DNA from 2 places in the Enterococcus sp. M-BR2 genome. Region 2 is predicted to be linked to the other one. Evidence: predicted binding sites of a transcription regulator. Region 2 holds the regulator's gene; the other holds the start of a gene.
The links. The regulator HrcA, encoded in region 2, represses chaperone genes, less so after heat shock. The targets are predictions, from matches to a motif close to TTAGCACTCNNNNNNNNNGAGTGCTAA.
Positions count from the first base shown of each region.

Region 1 (11,499 bases), 1.1 Mb from region 2:
TTCTGTACATCTTATGCCCAAAGAAACGGATAGAAGTTATTATGTAGTGAATTTTTTGGAAGGAAAGACAGATTATGTCAAGTTGTACCTTGAATTGAAAAAAGCTCATGAAAATAAGAAGTTTCACTTGCTTTTAAAAAAAACTGAAAGAAAAAAGCTGCCGTCAATTAAACCACAATTGTTCGTATAATTGGATTGCAAAAAAGGGCTGCGACAAAAGTCTGTCACAGTCCCTTTTCCCAAATAAACGGTGTTCTCCTGCCAACTCCTCGGTATTAGCTCAACAAACGGCACAATATGAGGAACTATTTTTCCGTTTGTTTCTCTAATACACAGGTCAAAACGCTGTTTTCACAACCTCTTCCTTAAACGGTGCTCAAAAGCTTGCATCTGTTGTAATAAGCCCAACCAAACAAAAAATATGACGAACTATTTTTGTTTGGCTGTTCTTATTACTTGATGCAGAACAGCTTTTTCGCAACCTCTTTTTTACTGTATACATCATAAAGATGGAGCGATTTAGCATAAAGATGATTAGTCGTTAGGACATCAATCCATCGTATTTTTTTGTTCAACAACTACAATATCTTTATTTGGACGTTTGAATTGTATTCCGGCACGTTCCAGCTCCTGTTTCACTCCTATATGGACTTTGACATCTTCCCGTGTCATTTTTAAAACGTGATGAATCGCATAGTCGATTTCTTGCCTTGTGATTTTTTTCTTCGTATTGATCATCACAACTTGCTTTTTGTCATATGTGTCCACTAGCAGCAACTGTGTCCGATCTAACGAAAATAATTTGTAATAATTAATGGCCGTATTCCCAAAAAAGAATTCTACTACTTTAGGATAAAATGTCTTAATATTTAAATTACTATTCACAGGTGTTTCGATTAGCTTCATCTCATTCCTCTTTTCTATATAGTCGATTTAGATTCAATCCCATATATTCCCCGTTGTTCCCAACATTAAGGAATCGGTTACAATTGAACCTTTAAAAACAAAAGGATTTACCTTTTATCACTTAATAGTATAACATAATTTTATGAGAAAAAAATACACTTTTTTCTTGACCTTCTCGTTACGTAAAGGATTATGCTTACATTTGTCAGGAGGAAAAATAATGGAATACACGATAAAGAAAATGTCAGAGATATCAGGAGTCAGTCCGAGAACCTTGCGCTTTTATGATGAGATTGGACTGCTAAAGCCAGCTAGGATCAATTCCTCAGGTTATCGGATTTATGGCAAAAAAGAAGTCGATCGTCTGCAACATATCTTATTTTATCGAATGTTGGCATTCAAGTTGGAGGATATTCAAGAAATCTTAGATAATCCGCATTTTGACCACCAGAAAGCTTTAATCGAACATCAGCAGATGCTTCTAGAAAAACGGGCACAAATCGACATCCTCTTGGCAACTGTCCAACAAACACTTGATAGATACGAAGGAGGAAGAAAAATGAGTGATAAAGAAAAATTTGAAGGGTTCAAACAACAAAAATTGAAAGAAAATGAAGAAACTTATGGACAAGAGATTCGACAAAAATACGGGGAAGAAAAGGTTACAGCATCCAACGAAAAATGGATGAATATGGATAAAGAAACGTATGAAGAAATGCAAACTGTTGAAAAGCAGATTTTAGCTGATCTCACTCTTTATTTACAAGCTCCTACAGATGAAAACTTAGCAGATCGCATCTTTCAAGCTCATAAGAAGTGGTTATCTTACAGCTGGTCTGAATATCAGCCGGAAGCGCATAAAGGATTAGGGATGATGTACGAAGCCGATGAACGATTCACTGCATATTATGACGAACGAGGTGGTCATGGTGCAGCAAAAGCATTAAATGAAATCATCCAAAAAAAGGCATAACAGTTTACATGATCCGACAAAAACGACCGAACAACAAAACATCAGACACCAAAGTTAGATTTTTTATACTAACATTTGGTGTCTGATTCATTTTTTACAAGTGTTTTGCCAAAATTCAGCGCTGAATAAACGTGTAAGGTATTTTCACTTTATCCTTTTTTTCTGTAAGAAACAATTGAAAAGCCATTTCTCCGCAAGCTTCCAGATGGTGATCAATCGTTGGAAAGCCAAGAAGCTCGCTGATCAGCAAATTATCGCGTCCAATCACCACTGGTACCTTATCTTGCAGATAGCTTTGCAAGATGCCTGCTGCGACCATATCCGAATTTGTAAAGACCCCATCAACTCTATGGTCTTTAAAAAAGATACCTGCTTGTTTTCCTTTCTCTGCATCTATGCAATCCCAAAAAACAAGTGACTCATCAAAAAACGGAAAAAGTCGACGACATAGTTGCAAAGTAATCTTTGAATTATAACTCAGCCTGCCACTTCGCCCCAATGTGATGCCCAATCGTTTTACCCCTTGCTGCTTCAAATAAGAAAGACCTTCTGTAATCGATTGTTCTCGATCAATAAAGACGCAACTTGCCTGTTTTTCCTTGATTTCTTCACAAAAAACTAGAGGACCATATTTTTGATAATCTAGCAAATCTTCTAGTGTATTGGCACGAGATGTGATGATCAATCCATCAAACGCTTTAGCTGCAAATTCTTCAAGATAGCTTCGCTCTTTTTCTTTCTGATAACCCGTCGGTAAAAGCGTCACTTTGTAATCATAGTCAAACGCCTCTTCAATGATCCCACTGATCAGCTGATCAAAGTACGGATGGTTGGTATAAGGCAAGATTACTCCGATACTTTTCGTTTTTCCATAACTCAACTGTCTGGCTTTTGCATTAGGGATATAATCGACTTCTTTCATGACCGCAAGTATTTCTTTCCTTTTTTCCTCATCTACATATGGATGTCCATTGATCACACGTGAAATAGTAGAAACTGAATAACCTGTGAGCTTTGCGATATCTCGAATATTTGCCACTGCTGCTTCGCCACCTATACAAAAAGATTTTCTTGTAAATAGTCTACCACAGCTGGACCGCATTCAAAAAACTGATACATTTTTCCATCATGAGAAAAACTGATCCGCTGTCCACCCCAATATATATCTTTTGTCAACGTTTCGATTTCATTCATTGGTATTTCTTTTACTATATTCTTATTCAGCCCTTGAAAACTGTACAACGTTAATATGGATCCCTTAAACTCGACAAACGCATAAAAATATTTGTTCGTTGTGCCATCTGTTATCTCTACATAGGTATTCATTGCAAGCCCTCCTTTTGATACTTTGAGTATAGTGTATGAAACGCGTCTCATATCAAGGAGTTTGTTTTGCAATAGAAAAATTCTATTCCTCTGGTTCACCTAAATTTGGATCTAAGCGGTTTGCTGCTAAAATAAATGGCGCCCAGATTAAAGCAGCTACTATTAAATTAACGATTGTTAAAACGATGGCTCGCCAATCTCCCGCAGTAGCTAAAAATCCACTGATAATCGTTGGCATGACCCAAATCACATTTACTACAACCGGACGAACAAGCCCGGCCATCGTGGCAAAATAGGCGATCGTTGCAGTCGCAAGAGGTGCCAAGATGAACGGAATCATCAACAGCGGATTCAACACAACAGGAAGACCAAACATCACTGGTTCATTGATATTGAAGATTCCTGGTGCAATCCCTAACTTTCCTACCGTTTTATAATCTGCCCGTTTAGATAAAAATAAAATCATAACTATCAACACCAGCGTGACTCCAGCTCCTCCCGGCCAGACAAAAGCTTCAAAAGAACCTGCCACCCATTTGAAAGGGATGGGCTCATTATTTTGAAAGGCATTCGTGTTTTCGACCATCGCGGTACCATATAAGGTCTGCAAAACAGGTGACATGATATTTGTGCCGTGAAGACCAAAAAACCAAAGAACATGCACAAGAAGAACAATGATAAAGACCGCTCCATAACCTTGTGACAAGTTCATCAAAGGAGATTGTATGGCTTCAGAAATCCAGTCAATCAGCGGCTCACCAGCTGTTTGTCTAAAGATATAATTAATCACACCAACGACGTATAAAGAAACTAATGCAGGAATAATCGCCGCAAAAGCTCTTGCTACAGCAGGTGGCACAGCATCCGGCATCCGTATGATGATCTTTTTCTTGATCAGAATCGCAAAAATAATGACAGAAATAAATCCAAAGATCATAGCAGTGAACAAACCAGACCCACCCATATATTTACCAAAATTAAAATAGCCCCATGCGCCTACTGATAACGTTTGTCCTCCGTCTGGCGTTCCAGCAATCACACCACCTGCAGAAGTAATCAAATCTGCTGCGTCTTGCGAAAGCTTCTCGGGCAATGTCAACACCGCTGTTGCTGCATCGGGTAAGCCAATAATAAACGCAACCAGAGAAACAATACTTCCTGAGACAGGATCGACCTCATAGGCTTTCGCTAGATTCGCTCCTAGTGATAAGGCAAAGACCACTGCCATAATAGCTAAAGTACCATTCCAGATCAATCCATTTACGCCAATGACTGGGGTAAAAAATGTCGTGATCGCATTCCCTTCACCTAGATACGTATTCGGAAAATCCCGCATAAATGCGTTCAGTAAAACAGCAATTGCTCCTGCCATCGTAGCTGGCATCGTACTAATAAAAGCATCCCTCAATGCAACCAAGTGTTTCTCCGACCCGATTTTCGTTGCAACTGGCAAAATATACTTCTCCATCCAACTCATTAATCCATTCATTTTTTCTCCTCCTGTTTTTATTGTTACCGAAGCCCCGTTTTGAATACGCATACATTATAATGATATTATAAATATAGCATAGTTATTCCTATCTGGCTATCTGTTTTTAGCAGATAAAATAAATAACTATGCAAATTCAAAAAATATGCATAATCCTTTATAAATAGTATAGTTTCCAACTACTCGCAAAAGCAAATGATACCCTTTAAATAACGATTATTATGAATGGATATACAAAAAAAGTAGAAAAGGAAATATTTTGCTTCCTTTTCTACTTTTTTATCTATCTTCCTCAAATAATGGGCTACGCTAGATAAGCAAGGTGCTTTTCTTACATCATACCGCCCATCATTGATGGATCCATTGCAGGAGCTGCTGGTGCTGCTGGTTCTGGTTTATCTGCAACGACTGCTTCTGTTGTTAATAACAAGGCAGAAACGGAAGCGGCATTTTGCAAGGCAGAACGTGTTACTTTAGTTGGGTCTACGATACCTGCTTCAACCATGTTTACCCATTCTCCAGTAGCAGCGTTGAATCCAGTACCTAGTTCTACGTTCTTCAATTTATCAACAATCACTGATCCTTCATAACCAGCGTTTTCAGCGATTTGACGAATTGGTTCTTCCAAGGCACGAACAACAATCTTGATACCTGTTGCCACGTCTCCTTCTGCTTCTACAGCAGAAACTTTGCTGATAACATTCACTAGAGCTGTACCACCGCCTGAGACCATTCCTTCTTCTACTGCGGCACGTGTAGCATTCAATGCATCTTCAATACGTAATTTCAATTCTTTTAATTCTGTTTCAGTAGCTGCACCGACTTTAACAACAGCTACACCGCCTGCTAATTTAGCTAAGCGTTCTTGTAATTTTTCGCGATCAAAATCAGAAGTTGTTTCAGCAATTTGGTTTTTGATTAATTGCACACGCGCTTCGATGGCTTCTTTTTCTCCTGAACCTTCTACGATCGTTGTATTGTCTTTATCTACAACAACTTTAGACGCATTTCCTAAGTTTTCGATTGTTGCATCTTTTAATTCTAGACCTAGATCGTCAGTAATTACTGTACCACCTGTCAAAATAGCGATATCTTCAAGCATTGCTTTACGACGATCACCGAAGCCAGGAGCTTTTACAGCTACTACATTGAATGTTCCGCGGATCTTGTTCAAAACAAGCGTTGGTAATGCTTCGCCATCTACATCGTCAGCAATGATCAATAATGGACGTGATTGTTGCAAGATTTGTTCTAACAATGGCAGAATGTCTTGGATGTTAGAGATTTTTTTGTCTGTAATCAAGATATATGGGTTTTCTAGAACAGCTTCCATTTTGTCGTTATCTGTTACCATATATTGTGATAAGTAACCACGATCAAATTGCATACCTTCTACAACATCTAGTTCTGTTTCGATTCCTTTTGATTCTTCAATTGTGATGACACCGTCGTTTCCAACTTTTTCCATTGCATCAGCAATCAAATGTCCAACTTTATCAGAACCTGAAGAAACAGCTGCTACTTGTGCAATGGCTTCTTTTGAATCAACAACTGTTGAGATATTATGCAACTCTTCCACTGCGGCTTTTGTTGCCAATTCGATCCCGCGGCGAATGCCTAGAGGATTAGCACCTGCAGTTACATTTTTTAAACCTTCGCGAACGATTGCTTGTGTCAAAACAGTTGCTGTCGTTGTTCCGTCACCGGCAATATCATTTGTTTTTGATGCTACTTCTGATACAAGTTTTGCACCCATGTTTTCAAAATGATCTTCTAACTCGATTTCTTTTGCGATCGTCACACCATCATTTGTGATCAATGGAGAGCCGTAAGATTTTTCTAGTACGACATTTCGGCCTTTAGGTCCTAATGTTACTTTCACTGTATCTGCTAATTTATCTACCCCGCGTAACATAGCTGCGCGTGCGTCTTCTGCAAATTTCAATTCTTTTGCCATGATTGATTCACCTCATCGATTATTTTTGATTATTTTTTCTATCTTCAAAATTTACTCAACAATCGCCATGATATCTTTTCCTGCGACGATCAGATATTCTTTTCCTTCGTATTTTACTTCTGTACCGGCGTATTTTTCGAACATAACTTGGTCGCCTGCTTTCACAGCGGCAGGAACTTTTTCACCGTTTTCCAACAAACGGCCCTCACCGACTGCAACGACTGTCCCAGTTTGGGGTTTCTCTTTAGCTGCAGAAGCTAAAACGATTCCTCCGACAGTTTTTTCTTCTTCTTTTGCGACTTCGATAATGACGCGATCACCTAATGGTTTTAACACGATAAATCCCTCCGATAACTCTTTTTTTAATCCGTTAGCACTCTTAACCTTCGAGTGCTAACCTACATTTTTAATAATACTCATTCTCCCTCTTTTTTGCAAGCTTTTAAATCAAAGAAAAGAAATTTTATTCTGACAGTTGTTTATTGAAATTATGATATAATTAAAATCAATCGATAAAAGCTTGCCTTGCATGCTTGTTATCCCTTAAAGGAGGAATTACATGTCTTTAAAAAAATATAGTTTCCTCAGCATTTTTTGCTATGGTCTAATTTTTATCTCACCCTTGATCTTAGCTTCGATAGGACTTGTAAAATCTACGTCTGAATTGATCACAGCAACTGCAGTCATGTATATACTGGGCGCAGTTATCCTAGCTATTTTTTATTTTAAGCAACGTGAACCGTTAGCAATCGAATCAGCAGTAAAAAAAGCTTCTGTTCCAAAGATCGTTATTTATGGATTAGTTGGAATCTTTGTCGCATTGATTCTGCAAAGCATCGCTGTCATGTTGGAATCTATATTGTTTGGCGAAGCAACCCCTTCTGAGAATACACAAAATATCATCCAGATGATCATGGAAGCACCTGCTTTTATTTTGGCGACAACTGTTGCCGGACCAATCATGGAAGAATTCGTATTCCGCCGCAGCATACTGGGGATCATCAGTCGGTATTCAAATTTTTGGGTTGGGGCAGTGGTCAGCTCTTTGCTGTTTGCGTTTGCTCATAATGACGGTCATTTGCTAATTTACTTTTTCTTAGGTTTCTTCTTCAGCCTAGAGTACAAAGCGACTGGTCGGATCTGGACATCGATGATCACACACGTAGGAATGAACACATTAGTTGTTCTTGTTCAATTAGCTGTCCAAAAAGGACTGGTATAAACATGATTAAAAATACTCCTGTCATCCTAGATTGGTGATTTTTCCAATCTAAAGCGACAGGAGTATTTTTGTTTTTTTAGTCGATAATCTTTTCTGCTGTTCCATCATTTTTTGTCTGTCTTTCCTTTTTGAAGTTTGCAGAATCTATTTTTTTCAAAAATGGGAAATAAATGAAAAAACTAATTGCCAGCACGATACCTTGTAAAATCGCTGCAGGTACTCCGCCTACTAAAAAACCCGAGAGGATCGGCGGTGTTGTCCAAGGAACTTGGACCGCTGTAAATAAAGGAACGAATCCAAAATATAAAGCGGAATAGGTAATCAATCCTGAGAGGATCGGCGCGAAAATAAAAGGAGCAGCCATCATCGGGTTCATCACGATCGGTGTGGAAAAAATAATCGATTCATTGATATTGAAAAAGGCTGGTAAAAGTGAAAGTTTTCCTAATTCTCGGTATTTCCTGGATTTCGCAAAAAACGTCATAAAAAATACAGCCCCTAACGTCAAACCTGCTCCGGTAACAGTCATGAATTGATCAAGAAATTGCTGAGTAACGATATGTCCGCCATTTGCCACAGTCAATTCTTTTCCAGAGGCTAAGATTTCTGCATTTGCTAATGAGTTTGCTTGTAAGATCGGACTAACCAACCCATTGACCATCGCAGATCCATGAAGACCAAATAGCCATAAAAACGGGACAAAAAAACCTAATAAAAGCACACCGAATAACGTGTCTATCAACGATTGGATCGGAAGTTGGACGTACGTCCATATTCCTTGAATGACAGTCATCCCGAACAACTGTTGAAAAACCGCTGAACCTATAAGCGTAAAAGTGACTATAGCAAGTATTGGAATCAATGAAGTAAAAGACTGCCAAACATTTTCAGGAATCTTCCCATTTTGCCTCCACCCTTTCGCAAATCTTGCTAAACGTGCATAGCCCCATCCAATGAGGAGCCCAGTAGCAACTGCTCCTAGTATCCCTTCACCGCCTGTCCAAATATTATCTATCTCTACCTGAACATTAAGTGGCTGAATAAGTAGTAGGTAAGCAGACAAGGCTGTCATCCCGACTGGCAAGCGATCGATGTTTTCTTCTTTTGCATAAGCATACGCAATAGCAAAAACGATCCAAAAGGCTATCACGTCAAATGTAGCCTGGTATACTTGTATAAAATACATAGAAAATCCTGTTTTATCTATCCACTGAGCGATGTAATCTACAGGAAAATGAGCAAATAAGAAAAACAGTGAGCCAACTATAATTATCGGGATCGTATAAGTCATTCCATTACGTAAAGCAGTTAAGGGTCTAAGATTCACAACAGATGTTACCATTGGTAAAAAGGCACGATCTAACCACTCTTTCATTTCTTATCTCCTTCATCTTCTATTTGATCAACTAGTTTTCTTAATTTAACTATACCCAATGATCACGAACCATGAAAGGAATGCGCACTAAGCTTTTCAAAAAACGGATTCTTTGACGAATATCCAGTAACCTCTTACAATGGACAGGAATAAAAAAGGAGGTTTTTTTATGAAAATCGCAATCATTGGCGCTACTGGTCATGCAGGTTCATTTATTTTAGACGAAGCATTATCCAGAGATTTAGATGTGACGGCAATTGTGCGTCATCCAGAAAAATTACCATCAGATGTTCCGTTTATACAAAAGGATTTATTTGAGTTGACAGCTACTGACCTTGCATCTTTTGATGTTGTCGTTGATGCTTTCAACGCTCCTAAAGGAAAAGAAGAAATGCATCAAACTTCTTTGTCCCATTTGATTGAGATACTTGAAGGAACCGGTACACGCTTAATTGTCGTTGGGGGTGCCTCTTCGTTATTCTTAGATACAGAAAAGACGACTCGTATGATTGACCAAGTACCTAAAAATGCACCCTTCTATCCAACAGCTTTCAATATGTACGAAGGATTGTTAAAATTGAAACAATCTAAAAATCTACAGTGGACTTATATCAGTCCAGCTTCTTTATTTGATCCACACGGCAAGCGTTCAGGCACTTATTTATTAAGTGATGATTATTTAAAAAGAAACGCTGCTGGCGACAGTACGATCAGCATGGCAGATTACGCGATTGCATTAGTAGATGAGATACTGGATAAACAACATGAAAAACAGCACATCAGTGTAGTCAGCCGATAATACGATTGTTTTGTCAATGATCTGAAAAAATAAAAACAGAAGATAAAACCAACACTGATTGATTTTATCTTCTGTTTTTATTTTTTATTGACTACACTGTTTAAATCGAAAATAGCTCAGTTGCTTCATCTGGATCTGTATCATAGATTTCAAAATCATGTCCAACACCAAAATCTTTTTCTTTCAAAACATTTTCCATCGTTAAATGAGCAAGTTCTTTCATATTGTTTTCCTTGCTAAGATGACCAAGATAGATTCGTTTGGTCCGATTACCGATCACATCAGTCATGACAAGTGCACCATCTTCGTTGGAAAGATGCCCTCTATCTCCTAAAATACGCTGTTTTAGATTCCACGGATAAGGTCCCATGCGTAACATCTCAAGATCATGGTTACTTTCCATCAAATAACCATCGGCATTTTCAATGACACCTCGCATGTAATCACTGCAGTATCCGGTATCCGTCAACATGACGAATGAATGGTTTTCTTTATGGAAACGATAAAATTGCGGAGCTGCTGCGTCATGGGAGACGCCGAAACTCTCAATATCGATATCGCCGAATGTTCTTACTTTTCCCATCTCAAATAGATGTTTTTGTTCCACTGGTACATTCCCAATCAGTGGCTCCATCGCTTCCCAAGTCTGCTGATTGGCAAAAACATCCAAATGATACTTACGAGCTAAGACACCTACACCATGTATATGGTCTCGATGTTCATGCGTCACAAGTATTCCATCTAATTGGTCCGGTGTCCGATCAATTTGAGCCATCAAGGAAGTGATTTTTTTACCGCTAAGTCCTGCATCGACCAAAAGCCGTTTTTTTTCACTTTCGATATAAAGTGAATTACCCGAACTTCCACTTGCTAGGATACTGATTTTAAAAGCTGGTTTTTCTTCAGCCATTTGACTCCTACTTCCCTTCTTACTTTGTAAACTTTTTTCATTATACTCGCTTTTTTATTGATCTTCCACTTTTGGTACAGTGTTGTTTGTCACGATCGTATTGCTGAAAGCGTTGACGCTCTCGATTTGAACCACTTTATCACTTGTTTCAATCGCTACATGCCAAACAGGAACATACACATTTTTTTCCCGGACTTTCAGAATACAGGAATAAGCTAGTTGACGCCATAAGATTTTTGATCCTCTTGGTATTTTGTTATTGATGTACAATGTATTGATTGCTTCCTCTTCTGTATACAGTTCCGTCTTTTCACGCAGCTGTTCGATATCAGATAAATGCGTCTGCATGTATTTCGTGATACTATAATCGTTATCGTTTTTTTCTAAAGAAAGAACGATTTTTGCTGTATCATCATTGAACGGAATACCTTCATACTCTTGGCTTGCTTGGATTTCTAGTGGTTCTTCTTCTAAATGAGAAAAGTTTTTCGTATACACATACTCATTACCGAACAAAATATTGTCTTTGTTAGCTAAAAAAT
Region 1 is NZ_CM152743.1:1,660,828-1,672,326, forward strand. It holds gene AC1F25_RS08100 (helix-turn-helix domain-containing protein) at 1-190, shown strand, start outside; gene AC1F25_RS08105 (DUF1827 family protein) at 550-906, opposite strand; gene AC1F25_RS08110 (MerR family transcriptional regulator) at 1,127-1,879, shown strand; gene AC1F25_RS08115 (LacI family DNA-binding transcriptional regulator) at 1,995-2,918, opposite strand; gene AC1F25_RS08120 (hypothetical protein) at 2,933-3,205, opposite strand; gene AC1F25_RS08125 (PTS sugar transporter subunit IIC) at 3,288-4,694, opposite strand; gene groL (chaperonin GroEL) at 5,026-6,651, opposite strand; gene groES (co-chaperone GroES) at 6,703-6,987, opposite strand; gene AC1F25_RS08140 (CPBP family intramembrane glutamic endopeptidase) at 7,211-7,873, shown strand; gene AC1F25_RS08145 (PTS sugar transporter subunit IIC) at 7,950-9,248, opposite strand; gene AC1F25_RS08150 (NAD(P)-dependent oxidoreductase) at 9,418-10,047, shown strand; gene AC1F25_RS08155 (MBL fold metallo-hydrolase) at 10,148-10,957, opposite strand; gene AC1F25_RS08160 (two-component system regulatory protein YycI) at 11,012-11,499, opposite strand, start outside.
Region 1: the regulator HrcA is predicted to act here: its motif matches at 7,022-7,048, upstream of groES (co-chaperone GroES).

Region 2 (11,499 bases):
GAGATTAATGCTGGAAAGTCACCCGACAGCGAATTTGGAAACACTTTATGTAGGGGGCGGAACACCGACCTCTTTATCTGCTAAACAACTTGATCGATTGTTATCAGGAGCTAGAGAGATCTTGCCTTTCCAGGATGGTAAAGAGTTTACTGTAGAAGCGAATCCTGGCGATTTGACCCGTGAAAAGCTTCAAGTGATGAAAAACTATGGCGTCAATCGTTTATCCATGGGAGTTCAGACATTTGACAATCGCTTACTGAAAAAAATTGGACGTAAACACACCGCAGAAGATGTGTATCAAACGATGAAATTTTTAAAAGCAGAAAATTTTACCAATGTAAGCATCGATTTGATTTATGCATTACCGGGACAAACACTAGAAGGGTATCGGGATACTTTGGAAAAAGCTTTGGCTTTGGAGCTGCCTCACTATTCTTTGTACTCATTGATCCTAGAAAACAAAACAATGTTCATGAACTGGGTACGACAAGGAAGACTCGAACTGCCTGATCAGGAAACGGAAACTAGAATGTTTGAAGAGACCATTGAAGCAATGGAAAAGCATGGACGTCACCAATATGAAATAAGTAACTTTGGGCTTTCCGGACACGAGTCGCAGCATAACTTGATGTATTGGAACAATGACCATTATTTTGGGTTTGGAGCAGGAGCTAGCGGTTATCTTGGAAATATTCGTTATCGCAACAAAGGACCAATCCAACACTATTTACGTCCATTACGAATCAATGAACGCCCAGTATTGGAAGAAGAAAAATTGACACGAAAAAATCAAATAGAAGAAGAAATGTTCTTGGGGCTAAGAAAAAAAACTGGGATTGCTAAAAAACACTTCTATGATCGCTATCAACAAACGATTGAATCGGTGTATGGAGATGTGTTGATGAAGTTAGAGGAAGAAGGGTTACTTGTTAATGAAGAAGAACGTATTTATTTGACACCTAGAGGGACTTTTTTGGGAAACAATGTGTTTGAGCGTTTTTTGTTTGAAAAATAGTTTAAAGAATATTTGTTTTTTATCGGAATTTAAATAAAAAAAGTTCAAAAATACAATAAAGAACTATTGAAACGTTGATATAACTGAATTTATAGCAATTGCTCATAATTAGCACTCTGGACGATAGAGTGCTAAAAAATGAAGTCTTTCTCTTGACAGGAGAAGGGCTTCTTGCTATATTTATAAGTGGATTAGCACTTAGAATATATGAGTGCTAATGAGAGGTGAGGAAGATGTTAACAAAGCGACAAAACGACATTTTACGTCTGATCATCCAACACTATACGAGTAGTGGCGTGCCCGTTGGTTCCAAAACATTGATGTCTGAGGGAGTCAAGGCCAGTTCAGCAACGATTCGCAATGATATGAAGGCATTAGAACATGAAGGGTTGCTGTTGAAGACTCACTCTTCTTCTGGGCGGATTCCATCTGCTTTAGGCTATCGTTATTATGTGGATCATTTGTTAAAACCTGCTCGCGTAGCAGAAGATGACCTGCTGCTGATACGTCAGTCTTTAGGTAGAGAATTTCATGAGATCAATGAGATCATTAAGCAATCTGCTGAGATCTTATCTGAGCTGACAAGTTATACGACTTTTTCGTTGGGACCTGAAATAAAAGACCGCCGACTAACAGGCTTTCGTATCGTACCCTTGAATAATCGACGGATCATTGCGATTGTCGTGACAGATATGGGAAATGTAGAAAGCCAAGTGTTCACTCTTCCCGAATACATGGGAAGTCAGGAACTAGAAAAAATGGTGCAAATTGTAAACGACCGTCTAGTCGGGGATCCTCTGATGACGGTATACCATAAACTACGTACAGAGATTCCGATGATTCTTCATAAATATTTCCAGACCACAGAAGGGATGTCCCAGTTGTTTGACACCGTTCTTGGTCATGTGTTTGAAGAAAAAGTTTATGTCAGTGGACAAATGAATCTCTTGGATTATGAGCCCCGTCAAGATCTTGATCAGTTTAAATCGATGTTTTCTTTTATGAAAGACTCCGATGGACTTACACAAATGATCACTCCGATGGATAGTAATATTCGTATCAAAATCGGTGCTGAATTAGGTAATGATTTATTGCAGAATATGAGCATGATTCAAGCAAGTTACGAGATAGATGGTCATGGAAGAGGTACAATAGCCTTGTTGGGGCCGACTAGTATGCCTTATTCTCGGATGTTTGGTCTAGTGGATGTTTATCGAAGAGAACTAGCAGCTAAGCTTGCTGATTACTATCGATCACTTGACTTGTCAAACTCGTAATGTGAATAACGAAGCTATTTGCAGCTGATCGTTCTCTCTTTCTTAGTAAGAGCAATCAAACAGCTGACTGAATAATGAAAGGAAGACTGTATCGTGAAAGAAAATCAAGAAGAACTAGATAAAGAAATGACAGATGCTCAGCCAGAACCGGAAATCGATGTCGAAGCTGCAGAAGATTCAGGCATTTCAGAAGTTGAAGCGGAAGAATTCGAATCAGCAAAATTAAAAGCTGAATTAGAAGAAATGGAAGATAAATATTTGCGGGCTCGTGCGGAAATCGCAAATATGGCAAATCGAGGAAAAAATGAACGTGAGCAATTACAAAAATACCGTTCACAAGATTTAGCCAAAAAATTGCTTCCATCAATTGACAATCTGGAACGTGCATTAGCCACAGAAGTGTCAGATGATCAAGGAGCAAGCTTGAAAAAAGGCGTGGAAATGGTCTTGGAAAGTTTACGTAACGCACTGGAAGAAGAAGGAATCGAGAAAATCCCTGCTAAAGGAGAATCCTTTGATCCTAATCTTCATCAAGCAGTACAAACTGTTCCAGCGACTGAAGATACACCAGCCGATACGATTGTAGAAGTACTACAAGAAGGCTATAAATTACATGATCGCGTGTTAAGACCAACTATGGTCATTGTTGCACAATAATTGTGCGGATATAAAACTTACACTTTCAATTAAAGAAGGAGACGTTAATTATGAGTAAAATTATCGGTATTGACTTAGGTACGACTAACTCTGCAGTAGCAGTACTAGAAGGAAACGAAGCAAAAATCATCGCTAACCCAGAAGGAAACCGTACAACACCTTCTGTTGTATCATTCAAAAATGGAGAAATCCAAGTAGGGGAAGTGGCAAAACGTCAAGCTGTAACAAACCCAAATACGATTTCATCAATCAAACGCCATATCGGTGAAGCTGGTTACAAAGTAGATGTAGAAGGCAAATCATACACACCTCAAGAAATCTCAGCAATGATTCTTCAATATATTAAAGGATTTGCAGAAGATTACTTAGGTGAAAAAGTCGAAAAAGCAGTTATTACTGTACCAGCTTACTTTAACGATGCACAACGTCAAGCAACAAAAGATGCTGGTAAAATCGCTGGTTTAGAAGTAGAACGTATCGTTAATGAACCAACTGCAGCTGCTCTTGCTTATGGTTTGGATAAAACAGATCGTGACGAAAAAATCTTAGTATTCGACCTTGGTGGTGGTACTTTTGACGTATCAATCCTTGAATTAGGAGACGGTGTCTTTGATGTATTGTCAACAGCTGGTGACAACCATCTAGGTGGGGATGACTTTGATAACAAAATCATCGACTACATGGTAGCAGAATTCAAAAAAGAAAACAGCATTGACTTATCTCAAGACAAAATGGCGTTACAACGCTTGAAAGATGCCGCTGAAAAAGCGAAAAAAGATTTATCTGGCGTATCAAGCACACAAATCAGTTTGCCATTTATCACAGCCGGTGAATCTGGACCATTGCACTTGGAAATGACATTGACACGTGCAAAATTTGATGAATTAACAGCTGACTTAGTAGAACGTACGAAAGTACCAGTACGTCAAGCACTAAAAGATGCAGGTTTATCACAATCAGAAATCGACGAAGTTATTTTGGTCGGTGGATCTACTCGTATCCCTGCAGTTGTAGAAGCAGTACGTAAAGAAACAGGAAAAGAACCAAACAAATCAGTTAACCCTGATGAAGTAGTTGCGATGGGTGCTGCTATACAAGGCGGCGTGATCACTGGTGATGTAAAAGATGTTGTTTTACTTGACGTTACGCCATTGTCATTAGGTATCGAAACAATGGGCGGTGTATTCACTAAATTGATTGACCGCAATACAACGATCCCAACAAGTAAATCACAAGTGTTCTCAACTGCAGCAGATAATCAACCAGCAGTAGACATCCATGTATTACAAGGTGAACGCCCAATGGCTGCTGACAACAAAACACTAGGAAGATTCCAATTGACAGATATTCCAGCAGCTCCTCGTGGTATCCCACAAATCGAAGTAACATTCGATATTGATAAAAACGGGATTGTAAATGTATCTGCGAAAGATTTAGGTACACAAAAAGAACAAAAAATCACGATTAAATCTTCTTCAGGTCTAACAGACGAAGAAATCGAACGTATGGTAAAAGATGCAGAAGCAAACGCTGAAGCAGATAAAGCTCGTAAAGAGGAAGTTGACCTACGTAATGATGTAGACGCATTGCTATTCTCTGTGGACAAAACATTGAAAGAATTAGAAGGCAAAGTAGACGAAGAAGAAGTGAAAAAAGCAGAAACAGCTCGCGATGAATTGAAAGCCGCTGTTGAAGCAAACAACATTGAAGAAATGAAAACTAAACGCGATGCATTGAACGAAATCGTTCAAAACTTGACTGTTAAACTATATGAACAAGCGGCACAACAACAAGCTCAAGAAAACCCAGAAGCAGCTCAAGGCGGAGCAGATGATGTCGTTGATGCTGATTTTGAAGAAGTCGATGGCGACGATAAATAATCAGTTCACTGAATTTCGAGAGAAGGCCAAAGTTGCTACTTTGGCTTTTTCTTTTGAAAAATAGTTTGAAGTATCGGTTTTTGTTTCAAACAAAATATGATATGATAACAAGCGACGTGAAAATGATGAGAACCAATAGGAGGAAAGCCTATGGCAACAAAACGTGATTATTATGAAGTCTTAGGGCTCTCAAAAGGAGCATCAGAAGATGAAATAAAGAAAGCTTATCGTAAGCTTTCAAAAAAATACCATCCTGATATCAATAAAGAACCTGATGCAGAAGAAAAATTTAAAGAAGTATCAGAAGCTTATGAAATTTTAAGTGATCCGCAAAAACGCGCTGCATATGACCAATACGGGCATGCAGGTACAGATCCAAATTACGGTGCTGGTGGAGCTGGTGGCGGATTTGGTGGATTCGGCGGCTTCTCTGGCGGCGGCTTCGGTGGTTTTGAAGATATCTTCGACTCGTTCTTTGGAGGGGGAGGTCGTTCAGTCGATCCCAATGCGCCTCGTCAAGGTGCTGATTTGCAATATACGATCGACTTATCTTTTGAAGAAGCAATTTTTGGCGTAGAGAAAGAAATCAAGTACAATCGGGAAGAAATCTGTCATACTTGTGGCGGAAATGGGGCAAAACCAGGTACGCAACCAACTACTTGTCATAAATGCCATGGTGCAGGTACGATCAATGTAGAACGCCAAACACCGCTTGGACGAGTGATGAGCCGTCAAACTTGTGATGTTTGTCATGGTACAGGAAAAGAAATCAAAGAACCTTGTCCAACCTGTCATGGCTCAGGTCATGAGAAGAAAGCTCACTCAGTCAAAGTGAATGTACCAGCTGGGGTAGAAGAAGGACAACAAATGCGTTTAGCTGGTCAAGGAGAAGCCGGAGAAAACGGCGGACCATTTGGTGATTTGTATGTGGTCTTCCGTGTAGAAGAAAGTGATATCTTTGACCGTGAAGGCTCTGAAATCTACTATGAATTGCCTTTAAGTTTTGTACAAGCAGCTTTGGGGGATGAAGTCCAAGTACCAACTGTCCATGGAGATGTGAAACTGAAGATTCCTGCTGGTACACAGACAGGTACGAACTTCCGTTTACGTGGAAAAGGCGCTCCAAAGTTACGTGGTGGTGCAACAGGCGACCAACATGTCAAAGTAAAACTGATCACGCCGAAAAATCTAAATGAACAACAAAGAGAAGCGTTACGTGCATTCGCTGAAGCTGGCGGCATCAAAGTAGAAGAACAACAAGAAGATGGTTTCTTCGATAAATTCAAAGATGCTTTTGGTGGGAAAAAGCGGAAGTAGCTTTTCTAGTAAAAAACACAAGTGTCAAAAAGACTTACCAAAATTTTCTATTTCTAGAAAAAATGGTAAGTCTTTTATTTTTTTATGTATTAACACTTAGTAATGCTAGTTTTCAATAGCGTTTATTAGGGGAAAAAGGAATCTAAGAAATGAAATAAGGGGATGGCTATCACTTTCTATATTGATAAAAAGTTGATAATGAGCCATTACTATATTTTGGTAAAATATAAATAAATAAAAAACTCGATTGATTGAATTAGTTCATTTTGATTGAAGAAATTAAAAAAGTATATGGTTGGAGTACATGGTAATGGTGGTTCTACATGGTACTAATCTATTCAGGAGTTTGTCTATGAAACTTATTGATTTTTCTAAACGATTTGGGCAAAAAATCTTATTTGATCATCTGTCATTCACATTTGATCAAAATAAAATCTATTATCTTTATGGGGATAATGGCATTGGCAAAACGACTTTATTTCGCTGCATTGTCGGTATTGATAGCTACTCGGGAACGATTGAAAAAACAGGTAGTTGTTTTTGTGTTTTTGACTCTACCCCTTTTTACTTGAATCTAACTGGATTAGATAATCTGATTTTACTGACAAAAAATCGGCAAATAAAAGAACTAATCTCTAAACAAAAAATCGATTTTTTACCCCTTTCATTTTTATCGTATGTGAAAGTTAAGAACTATTCTCTGGGAGAAAAAAAGATGCTTTCGCTGCTATTGCTATTGTTGCTTGCGCCGCGAGTTGTTTTATTAGATGAAGTGTTGAATGGATTAGATCAAAAGAATCGGAAAGTGCTGCTTTATTGCTTGGTTCAGCTGAAAAAAGAAGCTACAGTCATCTTAAGTGGTCATGAAGAATATTACTTGGAAATGGCTGATGAGTTATTAAATGTAAAAAACGGAAAAATAGAACCTATCACGTCCGAGGATTTACGCAGCTTTTTTATTTCAACAAAAAGGAGGTAAAAATGCTTTTTGAATTTTATTATCAAAGACGTTCGAAAATATTTTACCTTTTTCTTTCAATAATATTGTTGCTTTCTACTTTGATGTTCGTTTCTCAAGTAATGCTCATTCAAAGTCATCTTCGTCATTTCCAATATTATGTAGAGGAAGCCTTGGCAAGGGGTGAAACGATCCAAGAAATACTTGAACAACCTTTTTCTATCAGTATGAACGAAAATACTGAAATAGTTGACAATCCGTTGAAATATCATTACGTTGCTTATCATTCCAGTTTTGCTGCTTTAAATGTCCAAAACGGGGTCAACCAATTATTGTCTTCTTCGTTTTTTGTTCTCTTTCCTTTTTTTTCGGGGGTATACGGGATAGTAATAGCAAATGCAGATATCAAATACCATACAATGAAAATCAGGCGCTGTTTGGATTCTCAATGGCAAATCAATCGTCATAAGATAGGAGCGGGGTTTCTTAGTTTAATTATTTTTATACTTGCTTCCCTCATTTTATTTTTGATGTTGCAGTCTTTTTCAAGATTTTTTGTTCAGGCTGACAAATCGACACAAATCGATGAAGCGTTAATTAGGCAAATATCTTATCTTGAGAAAGCGCCGCTTCAATTGAGTGTCCTATTGGGGTTTGCATTTCTTTCCTTTTTAGTTTGTTATTATTTTACAACAGTCGTAAAGAATTCTTTCGTCAGCCTATGTCTCTTAGGAAGTTATTTTCTTTTTTTGCCACCACTAGGAAAATATGATCTCAAGAATATTTTGTTATATCTATATCCTAAAATATTTAACACAAACGCTTCAACTTTTAGGATCAATTCGGGGACGCGGGTTGAGTTTGGTATAGAATATATTGTGATTATCGGTATAGGCATCATTATTTATATATGGACGATGGAAAAATTACAACGAATGTGGAGCAGTCCTACTGAGAAATAAGTAGAAACCAGACGGACAACCTTATGTTCATCTGGTTTTTTGTAATCGTCATATTTGTATCAACAAAAAAGCTAGCTTTAGAATAAGATAATCATCATAGTTTCTAGGGTTATAACCAGTGAGAGAATGGAGTTTATTCAATCGATATTGCAAGGTGTTTTTATGAATAAATAATTCTTCTGCACATTTTTTGATACTTCCGTTATTTTTACTGAAGCATGTCAAAGTTTTCTTGAATAAATGTACTTCTTCTTCTGTCAAGCTTTTCAAAATACGGTTTACATATAATGATCGTTGACCTGATGGGATTGCTGGTAAAAGGATCCCGAGGTCTAAATCTTCAAAAAAGCGGATCTCGTTCACAGATTGATGGAAAGTTATCCATTCACAAGCATGCTGGGCATGAAGGAAAGATTGCGGTGTCTCCTGCTCTGTATAACAAAGCGACCCAATTCCGAAGTTCAGTTGTAACTGATACGATTTGTCAAAATTTGTCTGGACTTTGTCAAGTAACGATATCAATAAGGCTCTGGAAATGCGATTGACTAGGATAATGATTTGTTGCCTATGTACAGTGAACAAAGCCTGATTGTAGTAAGAAAAGACCCTTTCAAGTAACTCTAATAAAGGGGTGATCTGCTCTTGATACAATTCCTGATTGTCAGGAAGTTGCCCCACAACTACATAATATGGAGAAGAAAAATCAAGCTCGATCAAGTGAGGAGAGTCAAAATGACTGAAAGGAAACATTAGCGATTCGATCGTCAGACGATGTCTCTCCCTTAATTGAAAAGTAAAATCTTTCAGATATGCCTCTTTTATGAGTATTTCTGTCATTTTTTTTAAAATTTCAGCATACTTTTTCACTTCCTTTCCACCGGTCAGTCCAATTATACCGATGATATGTTGTTCAAAATATACCGGGGCGTTGATCCCACGCTTCGTTCCTTTGAATTGGCCGTCTTCGCTGATAAAAACTTCTTTTTTCGTATCCAAAACGATTTTTGCCCCTTCATGGAGGGTCCTGATCCGTTCCTCATCGGTGCTTGCAATGATTATGCCCTCTGTATCGATAAAGTTGATTTCTTGTTTTAGTACATCTTTGAGATTTTTGACAATATTCCGTGCTAATTGTTTAGAGATGTTCATCTAGTTCTCCTTGTAAGAAAATACAGTAAAACAGCAAAAGGTAACGTTTACATAAAAATATAAAGGAAATTCAATAATAAATCAACAAGACTTCTAATATAACATTTATTTTTAAAAAAAATGATTATTATCCTGTAGAAATCATCGATAATTGTGATGGATAACGAATAATCTTATCAAAAGATGAATTATTTCTGTTACCTGTACCATACCCTAAATCATTGTGAAAATATATACTTTTTATTATGAAAACGTTCTTATAATTATTGCGATATTGATTTGTAGCATGAATATTGAAGAAACGATTGTGAAAAAAATCATTTTTATGTTGTGATGAACATCCCTAGGAGGAGAATGCATGGATATTGAAAAAGTCAAAGGGATTATCGTCCCAATTGTTACACCGGTAAATCAAGAGAATCAGATAAAAACTGCACCATTAGAACGAATGGTTGAACATGTGATTCAAGGAGGCGTCAATGGTATTTTAGCATTTGGAAGTAACGGAGAGTTTTTTGCGATTGATAAAGAGGAACAAAAGAAAGGTCTCCAAACAATCGTTAAATCAGCCAATAAACGTGTACCAGTTTATATGGGTATTGGATCGATCACGACGAAGGAAGGAGTGTTGATGGCAAAAACAGCAGAGGAAAACGGTGCTGATGGTTTATCGATCTTGCCACCGATGTTCATTTCTCCTACAGATGACGAATTGTATCAACACATAATCACGATTGCAAAGGCTGTGCCTCATCTACCTGTTTTGCTATATAACAATCCTGGAAAAGTTGGATATAGTCTAAGTGTTTCTTTGGTCGTTCGTCTTTCCCAGTATCCGAATATTGTTGGAATTAAGGATAGTAGTGGGAATGTACATTTGACAGCAGAATATATTCGACGTACTGAGAATGAGGAGTTCAAAGTAATGGCTGGAAGAGACACCTTGATTTTAGGATCTCTTGTCTATGGGGCGGTCGGCGCAGTTGCATCTACAGCGAATGTTGTCCCTGAATTAGTCGTCTCTATTTATGAACATTATTGCACTGGCGACTTGTCTTCCGCGCGAAACGCGCAATTTGAATTGACAGAATTTAGGAATATGTTTGACCGTGCATCATTTCCAATAGCTACAAAAGATGCTTGTAATTTGATTGGACTAGATGTTGGAGCAAGTATTTTACCGAACACGACGTCTTCCGATCAATTAAAGAAAGAAATGTCTGAAGTACTTGAAAAAATCATAAATAAACGAGATATGGAGGAATAAGAAATGAAAATCGGATTTGTAGGACTAGGAATCATGGGTAAACCAATGGCAAAAAATCTAATAAAAGATGGTTATGAGGTTATCTGCTATGATTTCAATCAATCGAATATGGATGAAGTTGCAGCAGCTGGAGCTTCAACAGCAAAAAATAGTCAGGAGTTAGCAAATCAATCAGATATCGTAATTACTATGTTACCGAATTCTCCGAATGTGGAAGCCGCATTGTTTTCAGAAGAAGGGATAGCCGCTGGAATCAGTGAAGGCAAGATCGTAATCGATATGAGTTCGATTAATCCTGTTTCTAGTCAGCGATTTGCAGAAAAGCTTGCAGGACTTGGAGTAGAGTTCTTAGATGCGCCGGTATCTGGAGGAGAACCAAAAGCAATTGACGGAACAATCGCTGTTATGGTCGGTGGGAAAAAGAAAGTTTTTGATCAATGCTATGAGTTGCTCCTATCAATGGCAAGTTCAGTCACTTATATAGGTGAGGTAGGTGCGGGAAACATTGCTAAACTAGCTAATCAAATAATCGTCGCAATCAATATCGCCGCTGTCGGTGAAGCTTTATCCTTTGCTACTAAAGCAGGTGCTGATCCCGAGTTGGTCTATCAAGGGATTCGTGGTGGATTAGCAGGGAGTACGGTTATGGATGCTAAGATGCTAAATCACCGATGATTTTGAACCGAGATTTTGATCCAGGATTCAGAATAGAGTTGCACATCAAAGATCTACAGAATGCGTTAGATACCTCACATATGATAAATGCCGGAATTCCTTTGACAGCTCAATTGATGGAAATCATGCAAGTACTAAAAAATGACGGTTTGGAGAAAAAAGATCATTCAGCTATTGCGTGTTACTACGAAAAAATAAATAACTTGACAATCGAAAGTAAAGATACAGTTTGATTTTCGTAAAGAGAGAGGAACTAGTGTATGAGAACGATTGATACGATACCCAAAATAATGAAAATGGCTGTCTATCCAGTAGCAGGTTATGACAGTATGACTCTGACTC
Region 2 is NZ_CM152743.1:587,982-599,480, forward strand. It holds gene hemW (radical SAM family heme chaperone HemW) at 1-1,015, shown strand, start outside; gene hrcA (heat-inducible transcriptional repressor HrcA) at 1,249-2,292, shown strand; gene grpE (nucleotide exchange factor GrpE) at 2,386-2,949, shown strand; gene dnaK (molecular chaperone DnaK) at 3,000-4,829, shown strand; gene dnaJ (molecular chaperone DnaJ) at 4,980-6,146, shown strand; gene AC1F25_RS02940 (ATP-binding cassette domain-containing protein) at 6,499-7,125, shown strand; gene AC1F25_RS02945 (hypothetical protein) at 7,128-8,066, shown strand; gene AC1F25_RS02950 (CdaR family transcriptional regulator) at 8,115-9,215, opposite strand; gene AC1F25_RS02955 (dihydrodipicolinate synthase family protein) at 9,574-10,482, shown strand; gene AC1F25_RS02960 (NAD(P)-binding domain-containing protein) at 10,486-11,157, shown strand; gene AC1F25_RS02965 (NAD-binding protein) at 11,154-11,390, shown strand; gene AC1F25_RS02970 (enolase C-terminal domain-like protein) at 11,418-11,499, shown strand, end outside.